DNA from 3 places in the Micromonospora citrea genome. Region 3 is predicted to be linked to each of the others. Evidence: predicted binding sites of a transcription regulator. Region 3 holds the regulator's gene; each other region holds the start of a gene.
The links. The regulator HrcA, encoded in region 3, represses chaperone genes, less so after heat shock. The targets are predictions, from matches to a motif close to GGTTNGCACNCTCNNNNNGAGNGTGCNAACC.
Positions count from the first base shown of each region.

Region 1: the regulator HrcA is predicted to act here: its motif matches at 1,540-1,570, upstream of groES (co-chaperone GroES).
Region 2: the regulator HrcA is predicted to act here: its motif matches at 1,951-1,981, upstream of groL (chaperonin GroEL).

Region 1 covers NZ_FMHZ01000002.1:4,374,057-4,378,808, forward strand. Annotated here, with positions in the region: gene GA0070606_RS20150 (THUMP-like domain-containing protein) at 231-1,454, opposite strand; gene groES (co-chaperone GroES) at 1,704-2,018, shown strand; gene groL (chaperonin GroEL) at 2,089-3,735, shown strand; gene GA0070606_RS20165 (WhiB family transcriptional regulator) at 4,025-4,408, opposite strand; gene GA0070606_RS20170 (helix-turn-helix transcriptional regulator) at 4,662-4,752, shown strand, end outside.
Region 2 covers NZ_FMHZ01000002.1:4,041,707-4,046,458, forward strand. Annotated here, with positions in the region: gene GA0070606_RS18530 (cold-shock protein) at 148-351, shown strand; gene GA0070606_RS18535 (hypothetical protein) at 554-1,903, shown strand; gene groL (chaperonin GroEL) at 2,178-3,800, shown strand; gene GA0070606_RS18545 (hypothetical protein) at 3,859-4,056, opposite strand; gene GA0070606_RS18550 (GNAT family N-acetyltransferase) at 4,149-4,752, opposite strand, start outside.
Region 3 covers NZ_FMHZ01000002.1:4,998,340-5,003,091, forward strand. Annotated here, with positions in the region: gene hemW (radical SAM family heme chaperone HemW) at 1-153, shown strand, start outside; gene GA0070606_RS33765 (DUF4870 domain-containing protein) at 205-867, opposite strand; gene hrcA (heat-inducible transcriptional repressor HrcA) at 1,112-2,134, shown strand; gene dnaJ (molecular chaperone DnaJ) at 2,208-3,353, shown strand; gene GA0070606_RS22960 (16S rRNA (uracil(1498)-N(3))-methyltransferase) at 3,404-4,138, shown strand; gene GA0070606_RS22965 (SDR family oxidoreductase) at 4,170-4,752, opposite strand, start outside.

The DNA of each region.
Region 1 (4,752 bases), 620 kb from region 3:
GCCGAAAACGCCCGCGCCCCGAGGTGTGGGACGGCCGGCGCGTCGGGGTGCGGGCAGGGCCGCACCGCCTCGTCGGACGGCAGCTCGGCCGGGGCGGGCCGCCGGCCCCGGAGCCTGCCGGGGCCCACCCGACGGGGCCGGCCGGCACCTGCCCGGCCGGCACCTGCCCGGCCGGCACCTGCCCGGTCGGGCCCATCCGACGGGCCGGCTGGCACCTGCCCGGCCGGGGCCTACCCGACGGGCCGGCAGACCAGCACCGTCGGCGCGCCGGCCACCCGGGTCAGCACCAGGCTGGCCGCCTCGTCGCCGGCCAGCCGCAGGTCGCGGCGGAGCTTCTCCGGCTCCAGCGCGGACCCGCGCTTGAGGATCTCCACCCGGCCGACCCGGCGGTCCCGCAGCAGCGCCCGCAGCCGCTTGAGCGAGAACGGCAGCACGTCGGTGACCTCCAGGCAGCGGGCGAACGGGGTCGCCGCCGGGGCGTCCCCGTAGAGGTAGGCGATGCTCGGGTCGGCCAGCGTCGCGTCGAGGGCGTCGGCCAGCTCCGCGACGAGGTGCGCGCGGACCACCGCCGGGTCCGGGTCGTACACGTAGCGGCGCGTCGGTCCGACGGCCGCCTCGGCGTCGCCCGAGCCGCTGAGCTGGAAGAAGGGAATCCCTGCCGCGCCGGAGGCGTCGGCAGGGCGCCCTGCCCCGCCGCGCAGCAGGGTGGCGCGGCGGGGGACCGCGGCGAGCCGGCCGCACCACAGCGCCGCCTCGACCAGGTCGCCGTCCGCGCTCACCCACTCCGCCTCGGCGCCCGCCGGGATGAGCGCGTGGTCGATCCCGGGTGCCACCTTGACCACCGTGTACGGCACCCGCTCGGCCAGCCCGACGACGAAGTCCCAGGGCGGGGAGTAGGCGTTCGGGTCGAAGATCCGCCGCCCGGTGCCGGCCCTCCGCCGCGCCGGGTCGCAGAACACGCCGTCGACCCGGTCCACGTCGAACGCCGTGGCGTCGCCGCACTCCACCGTGAACAGCTCGGCCAGCCCGGCCGCCTCGGCGTTGGCGGCGGCCATCGCGGCGGTCAGCGGGTCGGCCTCCACGCCGTACACCCGGATGCCGACGCGGGCGGCGGCGAGCGCGTCCGCGCCGAGGCCGCAGCCGAGGTCGGCCAGGGTGCGCACGCCGGCGTCGCGCAACCGGGCGGCCCGCCGGTCGGCCACCGGCCGGCGGGTGGCCTGCTCGAGCCCGGCCCGGGTCAGGAACATGCCCGCCGCCGCCGGCCCGAACTTGCCGACCGCCCGGCGGCGCAGCTCGGCCTGGGTGAGCGCGGCCGCGGCCAGCGCGGGCGGCAGTCCGGCCGAGCGGAGCGCGGCCGCCGCGGCCAGCGGATCGCCGCCGGCCACGCGCGCGGCGGCGTCGAGCGCGGCCGACCCCTCGGGCGTACGCAGGGCGGCGAGCTGGTCGAGGTCCACCCGGTCATTCTCGCCGCCCGGTCCGACGCGCCGACCGGCGGGCTGGCACTCTCCTTGACGGAGTGCTAGCCGAGGAATAACCTGCGATTAGCACTCTCACCCCGAGGGTGCCAGCTTCCGGGCCGTCTGGTCCGGGCGCTGAACGCCAGGCGGACCGGCACCCGCGACGACGGCCCCGCCCGGTGGCATGTGGCAGATTGACGCCGGTCGGCATGCCGTCCGGTAACGAAACCAGTACCCCAGGAGGGTATGCCCGTGACTACCGCGACCAAGGTTGCGATCAAGCCGCTCGAGGACCGGATCGTGGTCCAGGCGAACGAGGCTGAGACCACCACGGCGTCGGGCATCGTGATCCCCGACACCGCCAAGGAGAAGCCGCAGGAGGGCACCGTCCTCGCTGTCGGCCCGGGCCGGATCGACGACAAGGGTAACCGCGTGCCGGTCGACGTCAAGGTCGGCGACACCGTCCTCTACTCGAAGTACGGCGGCACCGAGGTCAAGTACGCCGGCGAGGAGTACCTGGTGCTCTCCGCCCGCGACGTCCTCGCGGTCATCGAGAAGTAAGCAACCGATCAGTGTCGCTGCCCCGGTCCGGCTCGCCGGGCCGGGGCAGCGTCGCTTCGAAGGGACATTCATGGCGAAGATCCTGAGCTTCTCGGACGACGCCCGGCACCTGCTCGAGCACGGTGTCAACGCCCTCGCGGACGCGGTCAAGGTGACCCTCGGCCCCCGCGGGCGCAACGTCGTCCTGGACAAGAAATTCGGTGCGCCCACGATCACCAACGACGGCGTGACCATCGCCAAGGAGATCGAGCTCACCAACCCGTACGAGAACCTCGGCGCGCAGCTGGTCAAGGAGGTGGCGACCAAGACCAACGACGTCGCCGGCGACGGGACCACCACCGCCACCGTGCTGGCCCAGGCGATGGTCCGTGAGGGCCTGCGCAACGTGGCCGCCGGCGCCAACCCGACCGGCCTCAAGCGGGGCATCGACGCGGCGGCCGCGAAGGTCTCCGAGGCGCTGCTCGGCCGCGCGGTCGAGGTCGCCGACAAGAAGTCGATCGCGCACGTCGCGACGATCTCCGCGCAGGACGCCACGATCGGCGAGCTGATCGCCGAGGCGATGGAGAAGGTCGGCCGCGACGGTGTCATCACCGTCGAGGAGGGCTCGGCCCTGCACACCGAGCTGGACGTCACCGAGGGTCTCCAGTTCGACAAGGGCTTCATCTCGCCGAACTTCGTCACCGACGTGGAGGGGCAGGAGTCGGTCCTGGAGGACCCGTACATCCTGATCACCACCCAGAAGATCTCGGCGATCGAGGAGCTGCTGCCGCTGCTGGAGAAGGTCCTCCAGAACAGCAAGCCGCTGCTGATCATCGCCGAGGACGTCGAGGGCCAGGCGCTGTCCACCCTGGTGGTCAACTCGATCCGCAAGACCCTCAAGGTCTGCGCGGTCAAGGCCCCCGGCTTCGGCGACCGCCGCAAGGCGATGCTGCAGGACATGGCGATCCTCACCGGCGCCGAGCTGGTCGCCCCGGAGCTGGGCTACAAGCTCGACCAGGTCGGCCTGGAGGTGCTCGGCACCGCCCGCCGCGTGGTGGTCGACAAGGAGAACACCACGGTCGTCGACGGTGGCGGCCAGGCGAGCGAGGTGGCCGACCGGGTCGCGCAGATCCGCAAGGAGATCGAGGCCTCGGACTCCGACTGGGACCGGGAGAAGCTCGCCGAGCGGCTGGCCAAGCTGTCCGGCGGCATCGCGGTCATCAAGGTCGGCGCCGCGACCGAGGTCGAGATGAAGGAGCGCAAGCACCGCATCGAGGACGCGATCGCCGCGACCAAGGCCGCGGTCGAGGAGGGCACCGTGCCCGGCGGCGGCGCCGCCCTGGCGCAGATCCTCCCGGCGCTCGACGACGACCTCGGCTTCACCGGTGACGAGAAGGTCGGCGTCTCGATCGTGCGCAAGGCGCTGGTCGAGCCGCTGCGCTGGATCGCCCAGAACGCCGGCCACGACGGCTACGTGGTGGTGCAGAAGGTCGTCGGCAAGGAGTGGGGCCACGGCCTCGACGCCGCCACCGGCGAGTACGTCGACCTGGCGAAGTCCGGCATCGTCGACCCGGTGAAGGTGACCCGCAACGCGGTCAGCAACGCCGCGTCGATCGCCGGCCTGCTGCTCACCACGGAGAGCCTCGTGGTGGAGAAGCCGGAGAAGGCCGAGCCGGCCGCGGCCGGCGGGCACGGTCACGGCCACGGTCACGGCCACCAGCACGGCCCGGGCTTCTGACCCTCGCCGTACGCGACACACAGGGCGCGCCGTCCTCGCGACGGCGCGCCCTGTGTGCCTTCCGAGGCCGGCGTCGGCCGGTCCGGCCGTCCGGCGCGGTGTGCGGCTCCGGGCCGAGGTGTGCCCGGCCCCTACCCGGGGCGACTGTCCAGGCCCGGTCTGCGCCGGGCCCGCCGGCGGTGGGACGCACGTCTTGGGCGTGATGTTGATCTTCGCCGCGTCTTGACCCGGACGCGCGGACGCCGCGCCCCGGGTGGGGCGCGGCGTCCGAGTACGTCGGTCCGCGAACTCAGGCGATCTTGCGCTGGGCGGGGACGGTCGACTTGTGCGGCCGGCCCAGGCGGGCCTCCAGCCGGGCGACGTCGACTCGGGTCTGCCGGCGGTCGGCCAGGTCCTCCCAGCCGAGGGCGAGCAGCCGAAGCCGCTCCGACTCGCTGAAGCCGCCCCACACGCCGTACGGCTCCCGGACGGAGAGCGCGTGTGCGGCGCACTCGGCCCGGACGGGGCAGGCGCGGCAGACCGCCTTGGCTGCGGACTCGCGGCGCAGTCGCGACGAGCCGCGCTCGCCGTCGGGGTGGAAGAACTGCGCGCTGTCCCGCCCCCGGCAGGCACCGAGCCGCTGCCAGTCCCACAGGTCGACGATGGGTCCGGGCAGTCTGCGTACGTTCGACATCAGCACCCCTCCTCCCGCGCGGCACCGCGCAGATCCTTGTGAATCGGCGTCCGGGCGGCGGTCCGCGCAGGCGCGCCGTTTCCGGCCTGGATGCTCCCTACCCGAGCTTTCCCCGGCTCACACTTCTTTGATCCAAAACTTCGGACAACTCGCGGCATATGCCCTACTTGTCGGAAAAGTTCGGAGGATTGTCGGGAACCCCCTCGCGACTCGACTCGGCCGTGGTCTGCTCGTGGGCGGAGAGGAGACCACTGTGCGTACGGTTCTCGTGTGCGTTCGGACACCGCTTGCGGCGCAGCATCTGACGTCCGCGGCGGCACGGCTGGGGCTGTCCGCCGTCGTGC
Region 2 (4,752 bases), 960 kb from region 3:
GTCGTGCGCCGCCGTCACGCCTCGTGTAGCGTGCGATTTCGGTCACCGATTCAGCGGCCCTCGCGATCGCCGATTCGGTGGTCCTCCGGTGCCGGTCCGCCGGTACTCCGGGGTCGTGGAACGCCGCGCAGAGTGAGGAAGTGCACCGTGGCACAGGGCACCGTGAAGTGGTTCAACGCCGAGAAGGGCTACGGCTTCATCGCCGTCGACGGCGGTCAGGACGTGTTCGTCCACTTCTCCGCGATCGAGATGGACGGCTACAAGGCGCTGGACGACGGCCAGCGGGTGGAGTTCGAGATCGCCCAGGGCCAGAAGGGGCCCCAGGCCGAGCGCGTACGCGTCATCGCCTGACCCGCCGCCTGCCACGGGCCGGCCTGCCGGGCGGGGCGGACCGTCCCGCCGCGCCAGAGGCCGTCGGCCGCGGACGGGCCGCTGCCCGACGCCGACGGCTTCCCCGGCGACGGGCGGATCGGTCCGCGCGGGGCCGGGCTGCGCCCGGGGCGCGCGGGCAGGAAAGATCGTGGACCGTTCCAGCCGTCGCTGAGGAGGGTCCATGTCCGACCAGCCGCCCCAGGCCACCCCGCCCCCGGGAGCCCCCGATCCCGCCGCGGGGCAGGCCGGCGATCCGACCGCCCCGCCGCCGGTCGCGCCCACGCCGCCGTCGACCGACGGGCCGCAGTTCGCGCCCACGCCGCCATCGACAGTCGGGGATGCGCAGGTTGCGCCCACGCCGCCCTCGGCAGTCGGGGATGCGCCGGGTGCGCCCACGTCGCCGCCGTCCGACGGCTCGCCCGCCGCCGCCGCGCCGGCCGGGGACGCGTCCCCGTCGGTCGGTGCGGCGTCCCCGGCGGCCGGGATGCCGGGCTCGACGCCCACGGGGGACGCGGCGGGCGCGCAGCAGCCGCAGGGCTGGGTCCTCCCGCCCACCGGCGGATTTCCGGCTGGCGCCGGCCCCTACGGCGGGCAGCCGTGGTATCCGGGCGCGCCGGTCGTGTATCCCGGGGCTCAGTTCGCCTATCCCGGGCAGCAGCCGGGCCACGGGTGGTACCCGCCGGGCATCGACCCGGCCGACCCGCTGGTGACCCCGCCCGGGGGCGGCGTGAGCGGCTGGTTCGACCGGTGCGTCGGCGCGGTGCGCCGGGGCTGGCGGCTGCTGCTGCCCATCCTGCTGCTCACCCAGGTGCTGCCGGCGGTGGTGGTCTCGGTGGTCACGCTGGTCCTCGACCCGACCGCGAAGTGGGAGGAGTCGACGGCCGACGACCCCACCGCGCTGCCCGACACCTTCCTGGCCGACACGGGCCTCCTGCTCGCCGTGGTGCTCGGCAGCGCCCTCGTCTTCGGCCTGGTGCAGAGCCTCGGCTGGGCGGCCGGCACCTGGGTGGTCACCCGGCAGGCGGCCGGTGAGCCGGTGAGCCTGGGCGCCGCCCTGGCGTACGGGGCGCGCCGGGCGCTCGGCCTCTGGGGCTGGACCCTGGTGATGAGCCTGATCATCGGGCTCGGGATCTGTTTCTGCGTCATCCCCGGCATCTACTTCGCGTTCGCGCTGAGCATGGCCGGCCCGGTCTACCTCTTCGAGCGGCAGCACCCGATCGGCCGCTCGTACCGGATGTTCCACGACCGGCTGGGGATGCTGCTCGGCCGGGTGGCGCTCGTCGCGGCGGCCGTGATCGTCGGCAGCGGGGCGGCCGGCATGGTCGAGGGCGTCGGGTCGCTGCCGTTCGGCACCACCCCGCTGGAGTCGGCGGGCACGGCGGTGGGCGTGCTCGCGGTGACGCTGGTCGGCGGCGTGCTGGCCCTGCCGGCGCACCTCGCCCAACTCGTCGGGCTCGTCGTCACGTACGCGGAGCAGCGCGTCCAGGAGGGCCCGGTGGACAGCGCGCGGCTGGCCGGTGAACTCGGCTGACGGGGGCGGGCGTGCTTGCACTCGGCAGGGGAGAGTGCTAAACAAGTCATTGGCACTCGCATACCGTGAGTGCCAATGGTCGGGGCGGTAGGGCCACGGCCGCACGGGCGTCCACACGCCGGTGCGGCACATGGCCGGTCGTCGCGGGCTATCCGGCCCGGCCGAGGAGACGTCGCCGTCGCCAGGTGGCGACGTCCCAAGGTGCGTACACCAGGCGGCCCATCCGGGACACACACTCCGGGTGGCCCGTGAGTGTCCAGGAGGACAACGCCGTATGGCCAAGATGATCGCGTTCGACGAAGAGGCGCGCCGCGGCCTCGAGCGGGGCATGAACCAGCTCGCCGACGCCGTGAAGGTGACCCTCGGCCCCAAGGGCCGCAACGTCGTGCTGGAGAAGAAGTGGGGTGCCCCCACCATCACCAACGATGGTGTGAGCATCGCCAAGGAGATCGAGCTCGAGGACCCCTACGAGAAGATCGGCGCCGAGCTGGTCAAGGAGGTCGCCAAGAAGACCGACGACGTGGCCGGTGACGGCACGACGACGGCGACCGTCCTGGCCCAGGCCCTCGTCCGCGAGGGTCTGCGCAACGTGGCCGCCGGCGCCAACCCGATGGCCCTGAAGCGGGGCATCGAGGCTGCCGTGGCCAGCGTCTCGGAGGAGCTGTCCAAGCTCGCCAAGGACGTCGAGACCAAGGAGCAGATCGCCTCCACCGCCTCCATCTCCGCCGGTGACAGCACCGTCGGCGAGATCATCGCCGAGGCGATGGACAAGGTCGGCAAGGAAGGCGTCATCACCGTCGAGGAGAGCAACACCTTCGGGCTGGAGCTGGAGCTCACCGAGGGTATGCGCTTCGACAAGGGCTACATCTCGGCCTACTTCATGACCGACCCGGAGCGCATGGAGGCCGTCTTCGACGACCCCTACCTCCTGATCGTCAACAGCAAGATCTCGTCGGTCAAGGACCTGCTCCCGATCCTGGAGAAGGTCATGCAGTCGGGCAAGCCGCTGCTGATCATCGCCGAGGACATCGAGGGCGAGGCCCTGGCCACCCTGGTCGTCAACAAGGTCCGGGGCACCTTCAAGTCGGTCGCCGTCAAGGCGCCGGGCTTCGGTGACCGCCGCAAGGCCATGCTGGCCGACATCGCCATCCTCACCGGTGGCCAGGTCATCAGCGAGGAGGTCGGCCTCAAGCTGGACGCCGTCGGCCTCGACATGCTGGGCCGCGCCCGCAAGGTCGTGGTGACCAAGGACGAGACCACCATCGTCGACGGCGCCGGTGACGCCGAGCAGATCCAGGGCCGGGTCAACCAGATCCGGGCCGAGATCGACAAGAGCGACTCCGACTACGACCGCGAGAAGCTGCAGGAGCGGCTGGCCAAGCTGGCCGGCGGCGTCGCGGTGATCAAGGTCGGCGCGGCCACCGAGGTCGAGCTGAAGGAGCGCAAGCACCGCATCGAGGACGCCGTCCGCAACGCGAAGGCCGCCGTCGAGGAGGGCATCGTCCCGGGTGGTGGCGTCGCGCTGGTGCAGGCCGGCAAGACCGCCTTCGACAAGCTGGACCTGACCGGCGACGAGGCGACCGGCGCGCAGATCGTCAAGATCGCGCTGGACGCCCCGCTGCGGCAGATCGCCGTCAACGCCGGCCTCGAGGGTGGCGTGGTCGTCGAGCACGTCCGCAACCTCGACCCGGGTCACGGCCTCAACGCCGCCAACGGCGAGTACGTCGACCTGCTGGCCGCGGGCATCATCGACCCGGCCAAGGTGACCCGCTCGGCGCTGCAGAACGCCTCGTCGATCGCGGCGCTCTTCCTCACCACCGAGGCCGTCGTGGCGGACAAGCCGGAGAAGACCCCGGCCGCCCCGGCTGGTCCGGGTGGCGGGGACATGGACTTCTGAGTCCGGTTCCACCACGCCGAAAGGGGCGGGCCGCGTCAGCGGTCCGCCCCTTTCCGCGTCAGGTCGGCAGCGGCCGTTGGTTGCGCCTCTTCTGCGCCCGGCCGTACGGCTGCGGGATCTGGACCGGCTCGTCGACCAGGGCCACCGGCTCGTCGGCGGGCTCGTCGGCGCCGGTCATCTCGGCCTCCTGCTCGGCGTCGCCGTAGTCGAGCCGGTCGAACGGCAACGGGCCGGGGCGTTCGTCGTCCGTGGTCATGGCTGCCTCCTCTACCGAAACGGTAGGGGGCGTCGATCAGCGACGGGGGCGAATGGGGTTATCGACGTCCATATCCCCTTCGCCCTTCCGTGTCACCCTGCGAGCGTCCTGCGGTACAGGAAGAAGACCCGTTCGATCCGGGCACCGACGCTGCCCGAGTAGAACGGCACCGGCCCGACCCAGCCGATCTGCGCCGCCGTCACGCCCGCCGCCCGCTGGTCGCGCAGGCAGCGGCGCAGCAGCACGCCGCCGATCCCCGAGCCCTCCGCCGCCGGGGCGGTGCCCATCGGGCCGAACCAGCTCGGCCGCGACGACCCGTACGCGGCGAAGCCCAGCACCTCGCCGTCGCGTTCGGCCAGGTGGCAGCCCGCCCCCTCCCGGCCCACCGAGCCGGCCAGTTCGGCGTCCCAGGCGCCGCCGAAGGTGGCGCGGGCGAACTGCGTCAACGCCGGCAGGTCGGCCGGCTCCGCCCGCCGTACCGTCACGCCCCGCGCGGCCAGCCGCTCCTCCGCGGGGGCCGTCGCGCGCAGGGCGGGGCTTCCGTCGTACGACAGGTCGGCGGTCATGTTCCAGGCCGTCCGGTCCCGGGTGTACCCGAGCGCCGACGCCGCGCAGACGGCCGGGGTGTAGCGCACGTCGATGCCCGGCCACGCGTAGTACGGCGGATTGCCGGCCAGCAGCACCTCCACCGCGCCG
Region 3 (4,752 bases):
CTGGCCGCGCTGGACGACGCGGGCCGGGCCGGGGCCGCGCGGGCGCTCGCCGACGGCCTGCTGGCCGCCCCCGGGTACGCGGCGGGCCGCGCCGTGCTGACCCTGCGCGGGCGGCTGCTCGCCGACGCGGTGGTCCGCGACCTGCTGCCCTGAGCGGCCGGTGGGACGTGGCCGGGGCCGGCCGGGGGAGCGGCCGGCGCCGGCTCACCTGGTGAAGCTGTAGCTCATCGGGTAGCGGTAGAGGACGCCCTCGTTGGCCTTGACCCCGCCGATGATCCCGAAGATCAGCGGCACGAGCCAGACGAGCATCGGGACGAAGAACAGGATCCCGCAGGTGATCAGGGTGAGCACCCAGCTCAGCACGCTCGCGATCGCCCAGGTGATCTGGAAGTTCAGCGCCGCGACGGCGTGCGCCCGGGCGGTCGGCGACTGCTGACCCCGGGTCATCAGCGCGATGAGCGGCGCCACCCAGCCGAGGAGGCCGCCGCCGACGATCACCCCGAGCGCGCCGCCGAAGTGGGCGATCAGGGCCCAGTTCTTGTCGTCGTTGCTGGCGTAGCCGGCGGTGGGCGCGCCGTAGCCACCGCCCGGCGGGGGATAGCCGCCTGGCGGGGGATAGCCGCCTGGCGGGGGATAGCCGCCCGGCGGGGGATAGCCACCCGGCGGCGGGTAGCCACCCGACGGCGGTTGGTCACCGACGGGCGGCGGATGGCCACCGGGCGGGGGATGGCCGCCCGGGCTCGGTGCCCCGGACAGTGGTGCGGTGGGTTCGTCGGCGCCGGGCGGGCCGGGAACCCCCGACGGAGCGGCCAGGTCCGGCCGGTCGCCGGGGTCCCCCGCTCCGGGAGGGCGAGGTGGTTCAGTCATGGACGTCACGGTAGGTGCAGCCGGCAAGGCCGCACCAGAGCGACACCGGCCGGGTTGTCGGGATGATCGGCCCTGGCGGCCGTCGCCCCGGCCGTCCCCCGGCACGCCTCGGACGACCGGTCCAAGGTCGATCATCGCGTGGCCGGGCGCGCCGACGTAGACTGGCACTCGCTACGGACGAGTGCCAGCGGCCCGCCCGGCCCCTCGGGTGCCGGGCCCGACGTGCGACAGGGAGGTGGGGAGGATGGGTCTCGACGAGCGCAAACTCGCCGTGCTGCGCGCGATCGTCGAGGACTACGTCGCCACGCAGGAGCCCGTCGGCAGCAAGGCGCTGGTCGAGCGGCACCAACTCGGGGTCTCCCCGGCGACCGTCCGCAACGACATGGCCGTGCTGGAGGAGGAGGGCTACATCCGCCAGCCGCACACCAGCGCCGGCCGGGTGCCCACCGACCGCGGCTACCGGCTCTTCGTGGACCGGCTGTCCCGGGTCAAGCCGCTCAGCCCGGCCGAGCGCCGGGCGATCGAGCGCTTCCTGGTCGGCGCCGTCGACCTCGACGACGTGGTGCACCGCACCGTCCGGCTGCTGGCGCAGCTCACCCGGCAGGTCGCCGTCGTGCAGTACCCGTCGCTGGCCCGCTCCTCGGTGCGCCACCTGGAGCTGGTGCCGATCTCCACGACGCGGCTCATGCTGGTCATGATCGCCGACACCGGGCGGGTCGAGCAGCGGCTGGTCGAGCTGCCCGCGCCGATCCCCGCCGAGGACGTCACGGACCTGCGCCGGCTGGTCAACGAGAAGCTGGTCGGCACCCGGATGTCGGAGACCCCGCCGCTGGTGCAGGCGCTGGTCGACGAGTCGGTGCCGCACCTGCGGCCCGCCATGACCACCCTCTCCACGGTGCTGCTGGAGACGCTGATCGAGCGGCACGAGGAGCGGATCGCGCTGGCCGGCACCGCCAACCTCACCCGCGGCGGCCTGCTCGACTTCCAGGGCTCGCTGCGCCCCATCCTGGAGGCGCTGGAGGAGGAGGTCGTGATGCTCAAGCTGATCGGCGAGGCGGAGCCGAGCACGACGCGGGTGCTGATCGGCGACGAGAACGAGATCGACAACCTGCGCGCCGCCTCGGTGGTCAGCACCGGCTACGGCCCGGGCTCGACCAGCGTCGGCGGCCTCGGCGTGCTCGGGCCGACCCGGATGGACTACCCCGGCACCATCGCCACGGTGCGGGCCGTGGCACGCTACGTGGGCGAGCTGCTGGCCCAGAACTGACCAGTCAGGGCCGACGGCCGGCTCCGGCCGACGACCGGCGCAACGCGAGACGAACATGAGGACACGGAACGCAGTGGCCAGGGACTACTACGGCATTCTCGGGGTTGGCCGGGAAGCCTCCGACGACGAGATCAAGCGCGCCTACCGCAAGCTGGCGCGGCAGTTCCACCCGGACGTCAATCCGGACCCGGAGGCCCAGGAGAAGTTCAAGGACATCAACGCCGCGTACGAGGTCCTCTCGGACGACCGGAAACGGCAGATCGTCGACCTGGGCGGCGACCCGCTCGCCCCGGGCGGCGGGGGCGCGGGCGGCCCGGGCGGTCCCGGCGGCGCCGGCCCGTTCGTCGGCTTCCAGGACATCATGGACGCCTTCTTCGGCGGTGCGGCCGGCGGTTCGCGGGGTCCCCGACCCCGGACCCGGCCGGGCGCCGACGCGATCCTGCGGCTGGAGCTGGACCTGCACGAGACCGCGTTCGGCGTCGAGGCGCCGATCACGGTCGACACCGCCGTGCTCTGCACCACCTGCTCCGGCGCCGGTACCGCCGCCGGCACCCACCTCGCCACCTGCGAGGCGTGCGGCGGCCGGGGCGAGGTGCAGTCCGTGCAGCGCACCTTCCTCGGCCAGGTGGTCTCCGCCCGGCCGTGCACGGTCTGCCAGGGCTACGGCACCACCATCCCGCATCCCTGCCCGACCTGCGCCGGCGACGGCCGCGTCCGCACCCGGCGTTCGCTGACCGTCAAGATCCCGGCCGGCGTCGAGGACGGCATGCGCATCCGACTCGCCCAGCAGGGCGAGGTCGGCCCGGGCGGCGGCACGGCCGGCGACCTGTACGTGGAGATCCACGAGCGGCCGCACGACGTCTACTCCCGCAAGGGCGACGACCTGCACTGCCGGGTCACCGTGCCGATGACGGCGGCGGCGCTGGGCACGCGGCTGACCATCAAGACGCTCGACAGCGAGGAGACCGTCGACGTCAAGGCCGGCACCCAGCCGGGCAGCACGCTGCGGCTGCGCGCCCGGGGCGTGCCGCACCTGCGCGGCACCGGCCGGGGCGACCTCTACGTCCACCTCGACGTGCGCACCCCGACCAAGCTCGACGCCGACCAGGAACGGATGCTGCGCGACTTCGCCAAGACCCGGGGCGAGGAGGTCGCCGAGCTGACCAAGCAGGGCGGCTTCTTCTCCCGGATGCGCGACGCGTTCAACGGTCACGCCTGACCGACGGCTCGCCGTCCCCGGAGCAGCCGGGGACGGCTAGCCTGTTGATCGTGTCCGCACCGCTGTTCCTGGTCGAGTCGCTGCCCACCGCCGACCGGCTGACCCTCGACGGCCCCGAGGGGCACCACGCCGCCACCGTGCAACGCCTGCGCGTCGGCGAGGAGCTGCTGCTCGCCGACGGGCGCGGTGGCACGGCCGCCGCCGTGGTCACCGCCGTCGGCCGGGGCACGCTCGACCTGGAGATCACCTCCCGGGGGTACGCCGACGCGTCCGTCCCACGCCTCGTGGTGGTGCAGGGCATCGCCAAGGGCGACCGGGGCGAGCTGGCCGTGCAGGCGATGACCGAGGTCGGGGTGGACGAGATCGTGCCCTGGGCGGCGGCCCGCTCGGTCACCCAGTGGCGCGGCGAGCGGGGCGTACGGGCGCGGGAGAAGTGGGCGGCGACCGCCCGGGAGGCGGCCAAGCAGGCCCGGCGCGCCTGGCTGCCCGTGGTGGCGGGCACCCCGGACGAGTCGACCGCCCGGGTCGCGCGCCGGATCGCCGGGGCCGCCGCGGCGTTCGTGCTGCACGAGGAGGCGCAGGAGCGGCTGACCACGGCCGAGCTGCCCGCCACCGGCGAGATCGTGCTGGTCGTCGGCCCGGAGGGCGGCATCGCCGACGCCGAGCTGGACGCCTTCACCGGGGCCGGCGCCCGCGCCGTACGCCTGGGTTCCTCGGTGCTGCGCACCTCGACGGCCGGCGTGGCCGCCCTCTCGGTGCTCGCCACCCGCCTCGCCCGCTGGTGACCCGGCCCGCGCACCCGGGCGCGACGGACGGTCAGGTGCGCAGGTAGGACGCGCCGTTGAGGTCGACGATCGTGCCGGAGGCCCACTCCGCCCCGGGGCTGGCCAGCCAGTGCACGGCGGCGGCGATCTCCTCGGGGCGGGCCACCCGGTTGAACGGGCTCTGCGCCCGGATCGCGGCGCCCCGCTCGCCGCGCAGGTGCTCGGTCGTCATGTCGGTCTCCACGAAGCCCGGGGCGACCGTGGCGACGGTGATGCCGTACGGGGCGAGGGCCACGGCCAGCGACTGCCCCAGCGCGTTCAGTCCCGCCTTGCTGGCCCCGTACGCGGGCTGCTCCGGCTCGCCCCGGAAGGCTCCCCGGGAGGAGACGTTGACGATCCGGCCGCCCCCGTCGCGCATGTGCTGTGCGGCGCACCAGATGACGTTGCCCGCGCCGGTCAGGTTGGTCTCGACCACCTGCCGCCACTGCTGTCGCCACTGCTCGTAGGAGGCGCCGAAGACGGGGTGCGGGGCGTCCCGCTCGCCGTACACGCCGGCGTTGTTGACCAGCACGTCCAGCCCGCCCAGCAGGCCGGCGGCCTCGTCGACCATGGCGCGTACGGCGTCCGGGTCGGTC